3 regions of the Agrobacterium sp. 16-2014-1-2a genome follow, and region 1 is predicted to be linked to each of the others. Evidence: predicted binding sites of a transcription regulator. Region 1 holds the regulator's gene; each other region holds the start of a gene.

Region 1 (5,314 bases):
TGGGCTTTCCACGCTCGGCCTCGCTGGTCGGCGGCCTCGTCCTGACGCTGATGACCCTGCCGACGATCATCATCGCCACCCGCGCTGCATTGAAGGCCGTGCCGCCGTCGATCCGCGCCGCCGCACTCGGTCTTGGCGCTTCCAAGATGCAGACGATTTTCCATCACGTCCTGCCGCTGGCAATGCCTGGCATTCTGACCGGCACCATCATCGGTCTCGCCCACGCACTGGGCGAAACGGCGCCGCTGCTTCTGATCGGCATGGTGGCATTCGTCGCGAACTATCCGACAACGCCTATGGATCCGTCCACGGCCCTGCCGGTGCAGATTTACATGTGGGCGAACGAAGCTGAGCGCGCCTTTGTCGAACGGACATCTGGCGCTATCATCATCCTGCTTCTGTTCCTCATTCTCATGAATGTTGGCGCAATCCTGTTGCGTCGCCGCTTTGAGCGGCGCTGGTAGAGGGAGCTAGAGCAATGAACATGTTGTCGGAAGCAGCAGTTGAAAAGGCGCTGGACAAGAAAATGAATGAAGTCTCATACAAGATGATCGGCAAGGATGTTTCGGTTTATTACGGCGAAAAGCGCGCGCTTTACGACGTGAACCTCAATGTCCGCGAAAACACGGTGACTGCACTTATCGGCCCGTCCGGTTGCGGTAAATCCACTTTCCTGCGCACCTTGAACCGCATGAACGACACGATCGACGGTTGCCGGGTCACCGGCAAGATCACGCTCGATACCGACGATATCTACGATCAGCAGATCGACGTCGTGGAACTGCGTGCCCGCGTCGGCATGGTGTTCCAGAAGCCGAACCCGTTTCCGAAGACGATTTATGAGAACATCGCCTACGGCCCGCGTATCCATGGTCTCGCCCGCAACAAGGCGGATATGGACCAGATCGTCGAGCATAGCTTGCAGAAAGCGGGTCTCTGGAACGAGGTGAAGGATCGTTTGCTGGAATCCGGCACGGGCCTCTCCGGTGGCCAGCAGCAGCGTCTGTGCATCGCACGCGCGGTTGCCGTCAGCCCGGAAGTGATCCTGATGGACGAGCCGTGCTCGGCGCTGGATCCGATCGCGACTGCGAAGGTCGAGGAACTGATCCACGAACTGCGCACCAACTACACCATCGTCATCGTCACGCACTCCATGCAGCAGGCGGCGCGCGTTTCCCAGCGTACGGCCATGTTCCATCTTGGTCATCTTGTCGAAGAAAACGAAACCGACAAGATGTTCACCAATCCGGACGACCAGCGCACGCAGGACTACATCATGGGCCGCTTCGGCTGATCCCCGGCCGGTGCTTTATCGTAACCGTACAAGACTGGTGCCTCTGCCGTGCCCCGCTGTTGGGCACGCGCATGCAGGCCAAGCCGGAGGAATAGACCATGACACAGACAACGACCCATTCGCATATCCTGTCTGCCTATGACGACGAACTGAAGTTTCTGACGCGCCGCATCGCCGAAATGGGCGGTCTTGCCGAGCAGATGTGCGGTGACGCCGTGCGCGCACTCGTCAATTCCGATGCTGCGCTCGCGCAGAAAGTCATTTCGGACGATACCATTCTCGACCACGCTGAGCGCGAAATCGGCGACAAGGCGATCGTAACCATCGCCAAGCGTCAGCCGATGGCGGCAGACCTTCGCGAGATCATCGGCACCCTGCGTATCGCCGCCGATCTCGAACGCGTCGGCGATCTTGGCAAGAACACGGCCAAGCGCGTTATCGCTGTCGCCGGCACCGGCGTTCCGCGCAAGCTCGCCCGCGGCATCGAGCATCTGTCCGACCTGGCGCTGGTGCAGCTCAAGGAAGTCCTCGACGTCTATTCCACGCGTTCCGCCGAAAAGGCCAATGCGATCCGTGAACGCGACGAGGAAATCGATGCCATGTACACGTCGCTCTTCCGGGAGCTTCTGACCTACATGATGGAAGACCCGCGCAACATCACCACCTGCACGCATCTTCTGTTCTGCGCCAAGAACATCGAGCGTATCGGCGATCATGCGACCAATATCGCAGAGACGATCTATTACATGACCACCGGCAGCCAGCCGGAGGGCGAGCGTCCGAAGGACGACAGTTCCAACACGCTTGGTTCGGTGACCGAGTAACAGACAAGCAGAAGCTTGCGGAGTTCAGCATATGGTGCCCAAGATTGCAGTTGTGGAAGACGAGGAAGCGTTGAGCGTCCTGCTTCGTTACAATCTCGAGGCTGAGGGATACGACGTCGACACGATACCCCGTGGCGATGAGGCGGAAATCAGGCTGCAGGAGCGCATTCCGGATCTTCTCATCCTGGACTGGATGTTGCCCGGTGTCTCCGGTATCGAACTATGCCGGCGCTTGAGAATGCGGCCGGAAACAGAACGCCTGCCCATCATCATGCTGACGGCGCGTGGCGAAGAGAGCGAACGGGTTCGCGGTCTCGCTACCGGCGCTGACGATTATGTCGTCAAGCCGTTCTCGACGCCGGAACTCATGGCCCGGGTCAAGGCCATGTTGCGCCGGGCCCGTCCCGAGGTTCTGTCGTCGGTGCTCAAATGCGGCGATATCGAACTGGATCGCGAGACCCATCGCGTTCACCGCAAAAGCCGCGAAGTGCGCCTCGGCCCGACGGAATTCCGCTTGCTGGAATTCCTGATGACGTCGCCGGGTCGGGTGTTTTCCCGCTCGCAATTGCTGGATGGCGTCTGGGGTCATGATATCTATGTCGACGAGCGCACTGTCGATGTGCACGTCGGACGTCTGCGCAAGGCCCTGAATTTCTCGCACATGCAGGATGTCATCCGCACGGTGCGTGGCGCGGGATATTCTATGGAAGCCTGAGCGACGCGGAACCAGGTGGTTTCGCTGGCGAAGTAGTGCACCAAAAAATCAGGAAGCCCGAAATCTGAAACGGTTTCGGGCTTTTTCAATGTGAATATCCGCCAAACTCGATGCCATTGTCCGTTTTGACCGGAGAAGATCGGCTGCGCGTTGAAATCCGGATTGAAGGGTCACGCCCAATAGTAAGGGGAAAGGGTGTGGCCTGCCATCAAGTCGCCCCAGAAAGCGGCTTGATTTTTGTCATAAAAAAAACGGGCCCGAAGGCCCGTAATTTTTGAGTGCTGAATGCGTGCCGCAACACTCAAGCCTTGCGGCGCTCGCTCACCGGCTGGTAGGCGAGTTTCGCATGGAACTTGCAATAGGGCGAAGATTCCAGCGCCTCACAACCGCAGAAATGGAAGTCGTCCTTCAGCGGATCGCCAACCGGCCATTTGCAGGTGCGCTCGGTCAGTTCCGTCAGCGTCAGGCGACGGGAAATCGGCGTGACAACGTTCTTGGAAGGAACGTAATCGAGCACCTGCGCGGTCTCGATATCGATCTCCTCGTGCAGCGCCGTTGCCGCGTTCGAACGGGTGAGGATACGCGCCGGTGCCGCGTTGACGCGACCTGCGAAAGTCGTCGCGCGCGGGGCAGGGGCAGCTGTGCGCTTCGGCGCGGAGCGTGCCGAAGTCACTGGACCGCCAGCCTTGACGCGTCCCGGCAGATTGAGACGATGGACCTTGCCGATCACGGCATTACGGCTGACGCCGCCCAGCTGCGCTGCAATCTGGCTGGCGCTAAGGCCCTCGGACCACAATTTCTTGAGCTTTTCGACTCGTTCGTCTGTCCAGTTCATGCCGCTTCTCCGCTTGTCGCGTGTATTTTCGGCAGAATCCCTCTCCGTCTCGCGCGCATGCCGCAAGCGTGGTTTCCGCCTGATTTTCGGTGACTAGTTCCGCCGCAATGCAGTCTAGTAATTAGCGATTAACCTAGTGCCAGCCCGACTCCGTGGCAAGAGTCGCGGGAATCATCTGGAATCGATTTTCCGGTTTTCCCCAACTTGCTGGCGTATTGAGTCTGAAAGGCAACACCTTGGGGCTGGCCCGCCGCCGCATACTAGTGCTTGAGAAGCCCGGGAAACGCTGACTTTTGTTGACATCGGCAAACGAAGTGACAATAGTGCCCCTGCCGCCGCAAGGCGGCATTTTGATTTTCAGGCGAGGGATAACCCCGCAAGCCTATTGACAACAGTTTGACAGCGCATCTGCGCAAGGAGTGATACAGCCATGGCCGAAGCCGGCGCGCCATTGTTTGATACGTTTTCAAGAGCCCCCCTGCGCTTCGAGCGCGGTGAGGGTGTATGGCTGTTCACGGAAAGCGGCGAGCGATATCTGGATTTTGCGGCCGGTGTCGCTGTCAACTCGCTGGGCCACGCCCATCCTCACCTCGTTGATGCGATCAAGACGCAGGCCGAGAAGGTCTGGCACGTCTCGAACCTTTATGAAGTGCCGGGACAGGAAAAACTCGCCAGGCGCCTGACGGAAGCGACTTTCGCGGACAAGGTATTCTTCACAAATTCAGGCGCGGAAGCCCTGGAATGCGCCATCAAGACCGCCCGCCGCTATCACTATACCAAGGGCCATCCGGAGAAGTTCCGCATCGTGTCCTTCGAAGGCGCTTTCCATGGCCGTACACTGGCGACGATCGCCGCGGGTGGCCAGCAGAAATACCTCGAAGGTTTCGGTCCCAAGGTCGAAGGTTTCGATCAGGTTCCGTTCGGTGATGTCGATGCCCTCAAGGCCGTCATCACGGCTGAGACTGCAGCACTTCTGATCGAGCCCATCCAGGGCGAGGGCGGCATTCGCTCGCCCAGCAAGGAATTCCTGCAAATTCTGCGCGGATTGTGCGACGAGCACGGCCTGCTGCTGATTTTCGATGAGGTCCAGACGGGTGTCGGCCGCACAGGCAAGCTGTTTGCTTATGAACATACCGGTGTTGCGCCCGATATCATGGCGGTCGCCAAGGGTATCGGTGGCGGTTTCCCGCTCGGCGCATGCCTTGCCACGGCAGATGCCGCTTCCGGCATGACGGCGGGCGTACATGGCACCACCTATGGCGGCAACCCGCTGGCCATGGCAGTCGGCAATGCCGTGCTTGACGTCGTTCTCTCCGAAGGTTTTCTCGAGAAGGTCCGTGACGTCGCGCTGGTCTTCCGGCAGGGTCTGGCCTCGCTCAAGGACCGTTATCCTGACGTGATCGAGGAAATTCGCGGCGAAGGTCTGCTTCTGGGCATCAAGGCGAAGATTCCTTCGGGCGAATTGCTGCAGGCCATGCGCGCAGAGCATCTGCTTGGCGTTCCTGCGGGCGACAATGTCATCCGTCTTCTGCCGCCGCTCGTCACCACGGCGGAAGAGGCCCGTGAGGGTCTTGCACGTATCGACGCGGCTGCCGCCTCCCTGACGGTTGCGAAACAGGCAAAAAGCGCCTGAAAAAATCAAGAGC
Region 2 (5,314 bases), on a different contig from region 1:
GTCGGAACAAGGGACGCCGCAGTCAAAGATCAAGTTCACCCATCCGGAACGACTTTATTGGCCGGACAATGGCGTGACCAAGGAAGGGCTTGCCGATTATTACACCCAGGTCTGGCGCTATATGGCCCCCTTTGTCGTCAACCGGCCTCTGGCGCTGCTGCGTTGTCCTGAAGGGATCGATGGGCAGCGTTTCTTCCAGAAACACGCCTGGCGCGGTGTGAACAAGGCGATAGAACAGATCAAGGATCCGAAGGACAAGGGCGGGGAACCGCTGATCAGGATTAAGGATTTCGATGGCATGATGGCCCTGGTCCAGTCCGCTGCGCTTGAAATTCACCCATGGGGGGCGACAACCGCGAACTGGGAAAAGCCTGACATGATCACCATGGATATAGACCCCGGCGAGGACGTGTCATGGCAGGATGTAATCGATGCGGCACTGGAACTGAAGCGGCGTTTCGAAGATGCCGGTCTGGCCGCTTTCGTGAAAACCTCCGGCGGCAAGGGGTTGCATGTCGTGGCACCTTTGAAACCAGAAGCGGGATGGCCGGCCTTGAAGGCCTTTGCAAAGACCATGGCGGATGACATGGCCAAGGCGGAGCCGGAGAAATATCTTGCGGTGGCAACCAAAGCGAAACGCCAGGGCCGCATCTTCCTCGACTATCTGCGTAATGGCAGGGGCAATACGGCTGTTGCGCCCTATTCGACACGTGCCCGACCGGGAGCCGCCATTTCAGCGCCAATCGAATGGACGGAACTCTCAGATGAGATAGGTCCGGCACACTTCACGGTCAGCAATATCGGCGCGCGCCTTTCTGCCCTGAAGAAGGATCCATGGGACGGCTTTTTCGCTGCCGCGCGACCCCTGCCGAAAAAGGCCCGATGAGCGTCAGCCTTTCTTGTCCGAGGCAAGGCTTTTCTTCAAGGCATCCATGATGTTGATGACATTGCCGCCGGTCCGGGTTTTCGTGCCGGTCTTCTTTTCCGGGGAAGAGACGGTCTTACTCTTGGTTTTCAGCAAAGCGCTGATCTTTTTCTGGATCGGATCCTGCACCAGCGCCGGTTTCCATCCCGTCATCTGTTTGCCGATGCGTTTTTCCATCGCGTCCAGCAGCGGCTTTTCGAATTTCATCTTCGGATCCAGCGCGTCGATGCTTTCGCGCACTTCCTCGCCATAGTGCAGGGTCCACAGAATGATGCCCTTGCCTGACGGTTCCAGCAGAACCGCTCTTTCGCGGCGATAGAGAACAAGCCGCGCAATGCCGACAACGCCGTTTGCCCGCATGGCTTCGCGGATCACGCTGAAGGCTTCTGTGCCGATCTTGTCTTCCGGGCGCAGGAAGTGCGGCCGGTCGTACCATATCCAGTCGATAGAGCCTGTGGGTACGAAGGTCTGGATGTCGATGGTGCGGGTGCTTTCGAGCGCGACCGCATCGATCTCGTCATCCTCCAGCAACACATAATCGTCTTCGGCGCGGGGAAACCCCTTTACCTGGTTCTTTGCGGCCACCGGCTTGTGGGTAACGCTGTCGACATAGCGGCTTTCGACGCGATTGCCGGTTTTGCGGTTGAGAACGTGGAAGCGGTATTTGTTGCTTTCTGTTGTGGCAGGCGTCAGCGAAACTGCGGCCGTCACCAGCGACAGCTTCAGATAGCCCTTCCAGAAAACCTGCCGTGCCATGATCCGCGATCCGCCTTGTCGCCTGTTGTCTCCCGGATCAACAACCACAGGGTGGCTTTTGTTCCGGGAGCTTTGGCAGAGAGGGCGGTACTCTGTCTCAGCCGAACAACGATGTAAGACCATAGACAGATGCGGATATCAGGGCAGCGGCCGGCATGGTCACGACCCAGGCAATGACGATATTGCCCGCAAGGCCCCAACGCACCGCCGAGACGCGACGCGCGGCACCGACGCCGATGATGGCGCCGGTGATCGTATGGGTGGTGGACACCGGAATGCCGAGCCACGTCGCGCCGAAAAGTGTCAGCGCACCGCCGGTTTCGGCGCAGAACCCCTGCATCGGGTTCAGCCTGGTGATTTTCGACCCCATGGTGTGCACGATGCGCCAGCCACCGAACAGCGTGCCGAGCGCCATGGCCGACTGGCACGAGATCACCACCCAGAACGGCACGTAGAAGCTCTCTCCAAGATGCCCCTGGCTGAACAGCAGCACAGCGATGATGCCCATGGTCTTCTGTGCGTCATTGCCGCCGTGGCCGAGCGAATAGAGCGAGGCGGAAATGAACTGCATGATGCGGAAGGTACGATCCACGGCGAAGGGTGTCTGGCGCACGAACAGCCAGGAGACGGCAAGCACCAGCAGCAGTGCCAGGAAAAAGCCGATGGCCGGCGACATGAAGATCGCGCCCACGGTTTTCAGAAGACCCGACCAGACGATGGAATTGAAACCGACCTTCGCAAAGCCCGCACCGACGAGACCGCCGATCAAGGCATGTGACGAGCTGGAGGGAATGCCGAAAATCCAGGTGACGATGTTCCAGACGATGGCGCCCATCAATGCCGCGAAGATGACCTGCGGGGAAACGATGGCCGGATCGATGATGCCGGTGCCGAGCGTTTCGGCCACATGCAGGCCGAAGAACAGGAAGGCGATGAAATTGAAGAAGGCCGCCCATGCCACCGCATATTGCGGGCGCAATACACGGGTGGAGACGATGGTGGCGATGGAATTTGCGGCGTCGTGGAGACCGTTCAGAAAATCGAAGAACAGCGCGATGGCGATAAGGCCGACAAGCAGTGGCAGTGCAAGCGCGACATCCATCAGACGTTCTCGATAACGATGCCGCTGATCTCGTTCGCCACGTCCTCGAAGCGGTCGACGACCTTTTCGAGTTCGCCGTAGATCTCGCTGCCGATCATATAGGCCATGGCATTGCCGGTCGCACCATGGCGCCGGAAGAGGTCCTTCAGGCCCTGGTCATGAAGCTCGTCGGAGCGCCCTTCGACGCGGGTAACCTCTTCGGCAATCACCGACAGGCGCTGGGCATTGGTGCCGACCTTTTCCAGAAGCGGGATGGCTTCGGCGACGAGGCTTGCCGCACGCACGATCTCGTGACCCATCTCGCGCATCAGCGGGTCGAATTCGGTTTGCTCGAACAGCCGGATCGTCTTGACGGTCTTGTGCATCATGTCGATGGCGTCATCCATGGACTGGATGAGGTCCTTGATATCGCCACGATCAAAGGGCGTTATGAAGCTGCGGCGCACCGCAAGCAGAACGTCGCGGGTAATATCATCCGCCTGGTCTTCGAGGGCGACGATAAGGTCGCAGTTTTTCTCGACGGCGACGCCGCTCAGAAGGTGGTCCAGAGCTGCGGCGGCTTTGACGACCGTTTCCGAATGTTTGCTAAACATGTCGAAGAAACGGTCCTCGCGCGGCATCAGCTTGCGAAAAATGCTCATCATGCGAATTGGCCCTCAATGGCGCTTTATTAGTTGTGGGGGGTGACTGTCATAAAACTGTCATAAATGCACGCGGGGCATTGATGCAACCCGGAAAATCGGCAGTATCAACGGATATGAAATCCATGAAGAAAAGCCGGAAAGCCCGTCCGGCGCGTTCCCTGACATTGCTTCAGCAACTTGCTGCTGTTCCTGAAAAGCTGTTCACCGGCTCTTTCCGGCAGCAATATGCCGCCTTATGCTTCCGTTATACCGGAAGCGGCGAAGAGATCGAAATCCTCGTCGTCACCTCCCGCACCAGCGCACGCTGGATCATTCCGCGCGGCTGGCCGATGAAACGCAAGAAGCCGCATGAGGCTGCCGCGATCGAGGCGTGGGAGGAAGCGGGCGTTCGCGGCCGCGTGAGGAAGGACGCCGTTGGCCGCTACACCTATCTCAAGATGCTCGACAATGGCGATGTCGTTCCCTGCGTTGTCGATGTCTTCCAGATCGAGATCACCGGGGAGGAAACGAGTTTCAAGGAGCGCGGCGAACGCCTTCTGGAATGGGTTCGCCCGGACGAGGCAGCAAGGCGCGTCCGGGAAATCGAACTGAAATCGCTTCTGGTCGACTTCCGCCCGAGGGGGAAGAGGAAACGCCTGACCGAAGAAAAGTCCTGACGGCAGTGTTGACTGGTCGAAATTAGGAAAGCCTGATGCCGTGATGGACCGGCGTCTCATGAGTAGCCAGTTCTGTGGCTGCGGTTCGGAATGATCTTTTTGAACGAGGTCCGAGGGCGCCTTTCGGGCTGTAACGATTCTGGCATCTACGGATTATCGTCATTAGATCAGCTTGAACTCGCGGCCCCTGCGGTTCTCCTTTACAAAAACAGGGGCTGATTTTTCTCTCGAGCGCCTGACCTTGATCATATGTGGAGACACTATCACTTCCTCGATCATGGGGCCAAGTGCCATCTCTTCCATCAAGTCGATAGCCAGATTGGCGAGAGAGTGGTGTTCTGCCCAGGGATGATCTGGTGCTTGGTAGTCGTCAAAGAAACTCCAGCTCCAATCCTCAATGATGTACAGGCCGCCGGGGCGCAATTGCGGGAACAGCGTTCTGAAGCTTGCCTTTGTCTGATCGTAGAAATGCGAGGCATCATCGACCACCAGATCAAGCTCGCCGCCAAAATCGGTTTGCACAATCTCGGCAAGTCTTGCCTCATTATCCTGAGAGGTCCCGTAATAGAGCTTGGCGCGCCCCTGTTGGGCATCAATGTACGTGTCGAGCGCGGGGATCGGCACTTCGGACAGCTCGACGGCAGCGATTTTGCTTGGCTTAAACACTTCGTTCAGGAACACAAATGAGCCGCCCTGATATACGCCGAGTTCGAAAATCCGCTGAAAGTCTTCGCCCTCATGGGCGAGATATTGATCGAGAAAGGTTCTTGATTTCATCATTGTGAAATCGGATTGACCGGATTCACGCTTGCTGCCGCCATACTCGTAATCCATCGTGATTGTGTGACCACCGACGGAAAAGGTTGCTCCGTCCACCCACGTTAATGCTGGGCGGCTCGTTTCGCCATCTTGATCAAACGCATTCATTAGCTCCTCCGTAGTCAACTAGAGGGCGAAGAGTACAATCAAGCCGAGATAGTGGCAACGCAAAATAGGACTTTGCGGGACGTGCAGAAGTGTTGGGCGTCTCCCGCAACTATTATACTGTGCTTGCGCGGCGCCGGAAACTGAAGCTACGAACGAAAGCCAATGCTGGCTTTTCCACAAACGTCAAGGACAGATATCCAGCCAAGAGAGCGGCAGGAATCGTAATCAAATGCGCGACGGTTTGCTGAATGGGCCAACCATAGATGTAGACGCCATAGGCGATAGGAATAGCCACCGGGGAGCT
Region 3 (5,314 bases), 1.2 Mb from region 1:
TTGCAGGCGCAGCCTGGGGCTTTCGTTGAGGCATTTCGATAGGCAAAGGCGGTCGGCAGGTCCTTGTAGGGCTTTCCTGTTTCAGCCGAGACCATGTCAGCCGTTTCCTGCTCCGTCATGGAGTGGAAATAGAGCTCCGTCTGCGTACCCGGGCACATTTTCTGGCATTGTTCGGCCTGCGCACGGAAATCGAGCGGCGAGGCATTGGAAGCGATCGGGAAAAACGAGCCGTCGCAGGTGCGCACGCACAGCGTCCTGAGCCCGCCTTCCGCAGCGGCATTGGGGTAGGGCGAAAGCCCTGCCTGTCCCGGCGGATTGCTCTGTTCGCCGAAGGCGTCGGGGTAACGTGTCACATCGGGTGCCGTCAGCTGGCGCGCTTCCGTTTCAGGAATGGCGCTGCAGCCATTGGCATCGAGTGCGGCGAGAATGCGCTGGCGTCTGATGTCGCCATCATCGCTGCCCTGGGCCGCCATGGCATAGTCGCGGTCACGAATGATGGCATCGCGTTCGCTCTGCGCATCCGCCATCGCGTCGCTGATCTCCGCGCAGAGTTCGGCATTCGGGCTGCCATAAACGGTGACGCTTGCGGATGAACAGCCGTAACGGCGCAGATCGTTCCTGATCCTGCGGATCTCGATGTTCTGGCGGGTGAGCGCATTGGCGTAACGCCGTACCTCGGCGGTGTTGCCGATGACACGCGGCGGTTCGCGCAGCTGCGCATAAAGCGTATCGCAGACCTGATCCGCGAAAGCAGCGGCCGGGGCGATGAAAACAAGGGGAAGCAGGAGGCCGATAATGCTGCGGCGCCGGGTCAATGGTGCGATCCGTTCGATGTCCCCGGCCGGTGGCGAGGGTGTTATGCTTCGGGAAATCCGTGTTTCAGGAAGATAACATAAGCTGTTGCCGCAATGCGGCAACAGCATGTTCAAAACTGCGTTAATGCGCCTTCATCAGACCGAAGGGTGCGATGCCTGCACGACGGCAAAGGCCGCCATGTTGACAACGCCGCGCGAGGTGACGCTGGGCGACAGGATATGGGCGGGAAGTGCCGTGCCAAGCAGGATGGGGCCGACATGCAGGCCCTCCGTCAGCGTGCGGGTGACGCCGAGCGTGATGTTTGCGGCATCGAGGTTCGGGAAGACCAGCAGGTTCGCTTCGCCGGTCAGCACGCTGTTGGGCATCGCGCGCTTGCGCAGCGCTTCCGAAAGTGCCGAGCCGCCCTGCATTTCGCCGTCCACTTCCAATTCGGGTGCCGCTGCCTGCACGATCTTCAGGGCGCGGCGCATCTTGCGGGCGCTTTCCGAATCGCGCGACCCGAAATTGGAGTGGCTGGCGAGCGCGATCTTCGGCGTGATGCCGAAGCGGCGGATTTCCTTTGCCGCGAGAATGGCCATTTCAGCCACTTCTTCGGAGGTCGGATCGTTGTTGACGAAGGTGTCGGTGAGGAACAGCGCGCCCTGCTGGGTGATGAGCAGGCTGAGGCCTGCGAAAGAGCGAACGCTTTCCTGCTTGCCGATGATCTGGTTCACGTCGCGCAGGTGCCGGTCGTAACGGCCTTCCAGACCGCAGATCAGCGCATCCGCCTCACCACGCTTCACCGACAGCGCGCCGATGACCGTGGAGTTGGTGCGCACGATGGTGCGGGCCGCCTCCGGGTTGATGCCAGCGCGGCCGACGAGGGCGAAATAATCATCGACGTAGTCGCGGTAACGCGGATCGTCTTCGGGATTGACCACCGCAAAATCGGTATTCGGGCGGATACGCAGGCCGAAGCGCTTCAGGCGCGTTTCGATGATCTGCGGGCGGCCGATGAGGATCGGGATGCCGGTCCCTTCTTCCAGAAGCACCTGGGCGGCGCGCAGCACGCGCTCGTCTTCGCCTTCAGCAAAGATGATGCGCTTCTTTTCGGCAACCTTGGCGGCGTTGAAGACCGGTTTCATGATGAAGCCGGAACGCCAGACGAAGCGGTTCAGCTGGTCGAGATAGGCTTCGAAATCGCTGATCGGCCGGGCGGCGACGCCGCTTGCGGCGGCAGCACGGGCAACGGCCGGCGCGATGCGCAGGATGAGACGCGGATCGAAAGGCGAGGGAATGAGGTAGTTCGGGCCGAAGATCGGCGTTTCGCCGCTATAGGCCTTGGCGGCGACTTCCGAGACCTCCTCGCGGGCAAGCTCGGCGATGGCCTGCACGGCGGCCATCTTCATTTCCTCGTTGATCGTGGTTGCGCCGCAATCCAGCGCGCCGCGGAAGATATAGGGGAAGCACAGCACGTTGTTGACCTGGTTCGGGAAATCCGAACGGCCGGTGCAGATCATCGCATCCGGGCGGGCAGCACGGGCCACTTCCGGCATGATTTCCGGATTGGGGTTGGCAAGCGCCAGGATCAGCGGGTTTTCCGCCATGCGCTCCAGAAGTTCCGGCTTCAGCACGCCTGCCGCCGAAAGACCGAGGAAGACATCGGCGCCGTCGATCGAGTCGGCCAGAACCCGCTTGTCGGTCTTCTGCGCGTAGACTTCCTTCCACTCGTCCATCAGCGAGTTGCGGCCGTCATAAACGAGGCCCTCGATATCGTGGACCCAGATGTTTTCTTTCTTTGCGCCCATGGCGACAAGCAGATTGAGGCAGGCAAGGGCTGCCGCACCGGCGCCTGAGGCAACGATCTTGACGCTCGAAAGCGATTTTCCGGCCAGTTCCAGCGCGTTGGTGACGGCGGCGGCGACGATGATCGCCGTGCCGTGCTGGTCGTCGTGGAAGACGGGGATGTTCATCTTCTCGCGCAGCTGGCGCTCCACCTCGAAACATTCGGGCGCCTTGATGTCTTCAAGGTTGATGCCGCCGAAGGTGGGTTCCAGCGCTGCGATGGTGGAGACCATGTCGTTGATGCCGGGCGCATCGATCTCGATATCGAAAACGTCGATGCCGGCGAATTTCTTGAAGAGGACGGCCTTGCCCTCCATAACAGGCTTGGACGCAAGCGGGCCGATATTTCCAAGGCCAAGCACTGCCGTACCGTTGGAAATCACTGCAACGAGATTGGCGCGGGCGGTATATTCCGCTGCCATTTCCGGATTTTCATGGATGGCGAGGCAGGGGGCGGCGACACCCGGCGAGTAGGCAAGCGCCAGATCGCGCTGGTTGCCAAGGGGCTTGGTGGCCTGGATTTCCAGCTTGCCGGGGCGCGGGTAGCGGTGGAAAAAGAGCGCCTGTTCCTCGATGTCGGCCTTTGCCGTGTTGGCGGGCGTGTTGTTCTTATCGTGAGAGGTCATGTCTTCCACCGTCATGTCTGGTTCAATTCCGGCCCTCTGAATACAACAAACTTTCCCGTGGTACAGCCGTTATTTGCCGCCCCCTTATGCAAATGCGGGAATGGCTTATTCGCGTTTTCGTGATGCCATCAGTCATATTCCATACAAAAACCGGCCATTGTCATGTTGCTGCAACACGAGTCTGGTTCTGAGAGGGAAGAAAGCCGCAGGGACGCAACCGAACAAGGGGATTAAATCCGTGGCCGGTCAAATTGAAACCAGACAGTTCAGAACGCTTTTCATTTCGGATGTCCATCTCGGTTCCAAGGCGGCCAAGACGGATTTTTTGCTCGACTTCCTGAAACATCACGAGGCCGATACGATCATCCTGGTCGGTGACATCATCGACGGCTGGCGCCTGCGCCGCAGCTGGTACTGGCCGCAGGGCTGCAACGACGTGGTGCAGAAGTTGTTGCGCAAGGCCCGCAAGGGAACGCGCATCGTTTACATTCCCGGCAACCACGATGAATTTCTGCGCGAGTTTCCGGGCATGCATTTCGGCGGTATCGAAGTGGCCGAGCGCATGATCCACGAGGCGGCAGACGGCAAGAAATACCTCATCATCCATGGCGACGAGTTCGATGTGGTGGTGCGCAATGCCCGCCTGCTCGCCTATCTCGGTGACTGGGCCTACGACGCGGCGATTGCGATCAACATCGTCCTTGCTGCGGTGCGCCGCCGCATCGGTCTGCCTTACTGGTCGTTCTCGGCCTGGGCGAAATTGCAGGTCAAACACGCCGTCAACTTCATCGGCGAGTTCCAGCGCGTAGTGGCCGACGAGGCGCGCCGCAACAATGTGGATGGTGTGATCTGTGGCCATATCCACCACGCCGTGATGGAAGACATGGACGGCATCCGCTACATCAACACCGGCGACTGGGTGGAAAGCTGCACAGCGATTGCCGAAAATGCCGATGGCACTTTCGAGCTGATCACCTGGATGCAGACGAGCGATGTCCCTTCGCAGACATCGGACGAGATGGAGCCGGTGGATATTCCAGGTCTGATTGGCAAGCACGCGGCCTGATTGGGGTTTGTTCAACAGGCAGGGCGATCCCTAAGCGCGGGATGGTTCAGCTCTCAGTCGTCATCCTTGGGCTTGTCCCAAGGATCTGCAACCGATTGATTTCGCGCGACGTGGATAGATCCTCGGGACAAGCCCGAGGATGACGCCGAGTGTGAGGCAAGGCTGGTCATACAGTTTACGTGATACTGCAAAGACTATTGCGATGTGCGGCGTAGTGCTTTCACACGAAACCCGAACGAGGGCTCTTATCCCCACAACTCCGGCTGCGGCGGATAAACCAGCGAACCCTCGTAAACGAGGCCCGGCTGCCGGTCCTGCCTGAGAATCAGCGGGCCGTCGAGATCGGAGAAGGCGGCTCCCTGAGCGGCCAGAACGGCGGGAGCCATGCCGAGCGAGGTGCCGAGCATGCAGCCGACCATGATGATGAAGCCTAGCCGCTCCGCCTCTGCCTTCATGACAAGTGCTTCCGTGAGACCGCCAGTCTTGTCCAGCTTGATGTTGATCGCATCGTAACGGTCGCGCAGGTCTGCGAGGTCCTTGGTGGAATGCACGCTTTCATCGGCGCAGATGGGGACCGGGTGGTCGATGCGGGCCAGGATGGCGTCCTTGCCGGCGGGAAGCGGCTGTTCGATGAGCGCGATGTTCAGTTCCGCTGCGAGTTTCAGATAATATTCGATATTATCGTCGTTCCAGCCCTCATTGGCGTCGATGATGATGCGCGCGTCAGGTGCTGCGGTGCGCACGGCCCGCAGGCGCGCCTCGTCATCCGCCGTTCCTGTCTTGATCTTCAGCAGCGGGCGGCCAGCGTTTTCCGCCGTTTTCGCCGCCATGGTCTCGGGATCGGCAAGCGAGATGGTATAGGCGGTAAGGAGCGGTTTTGCCGCGTGTCCGAGACTATGTTCGGCAGCACTTTTGCCACTCATCTTGGCTTCGAGGTCCCATAGTGCGCAATCCACTGCATTGCGGGCGGCGCCGGGTTTCA

The links. The regulator PhoB, encoded in region 1, activates phosphate uptake and scavenging genes when phosphate is short. The targets are predictions, from matches to a motif close to TGTCATNNANCTGTCAT.
Region 2: ACQZ45_RS15040 (DUF47 domain-containing protein) is a predicted target of PhoB. The motif match lies at 3,472-3,488, and genes of this name have one in related genera.
Region 3: ACQZ45_RS01035 (UDP-2,3-diacylglucosamine diphosphatase) is a predicted target of PhoB. The motif match lies at 3,425-3,441, and genes of this name have one in related genera.

Annotation. Positions count from the first base shown of each region.
Region 1 is NZ_JBNWBX010000001.1:1,419,550-1,424,863, reverse strand. Features, by position in the region: gene pstA (phosphate ABC transporter permease PstA) at 1-464, shown strand, start outside; gene pstB (phosphate ABC transporter ATP-binding protein PstB) at 479-1,294, shown strand; gene phoU (phosphate signaling complex protein PhoU) at 1,393-2,118, shown strand; gene phoB (phosphate regulon transcriptional regulator PhoB) at 2,150-2,833, shown strand; gene ACQZ45_RS07110 (GcrA family cell cycle regulator) at 3,135-3,668, opposite strand; gene ACQZ45_RS07105 (aspartate aminotransferase family protein) at 4,099-5,301, shown strand.
Region 2 is NZ_JBNWBX010000004.1:184,637-189,950, forward strand. Features, by position in the region: gene ligD (DNA ligase D) at 1-886, shown strand, start outside; gene ku (non-homologous end joining protein Ku) at 890-1,681, opposite strand; gene ACQZ45_RS15035 (inorganic phosphate transporter) at 1,779-2,783, opposite strand; gene ACQZ45_RS15040 (DUF47 domain-containing protein) at 2,783-3,427, opposite strand; gene ACQZ45_RS15045 (NUDIX hydrolase) at 3,541-4,083, shown strand; gene ACQZ45_RS15050 (class I SAM-dependent methyltransferase) at 4,246-5,010, opposite strand; gene ACQZ45_RS15055 (hypothetical protein) at 5,236-5,314, opposite strand, start outside.
Region 3 is NZ_JBNWBX010000001.1:203,028-208,341, forward strand. Features, by position in the region: gene ACQZ45_RS01025 (DUF2865 domain-containing protein) at 1-815, opposite strand, end outside; gene ACQZ45_RS01030 (NADP-dependent malic enzyme) at 951-3,266, opposite strand; gene ACQZ45_RS01035 (UDP-2,3-diacylglucosamine diphosphatase) at 3,496-4,332, shown strand; gene dgcA (N-acetyl-D-Glu racemase DgcA) at 4,578-5,314, opposite strand, start outside.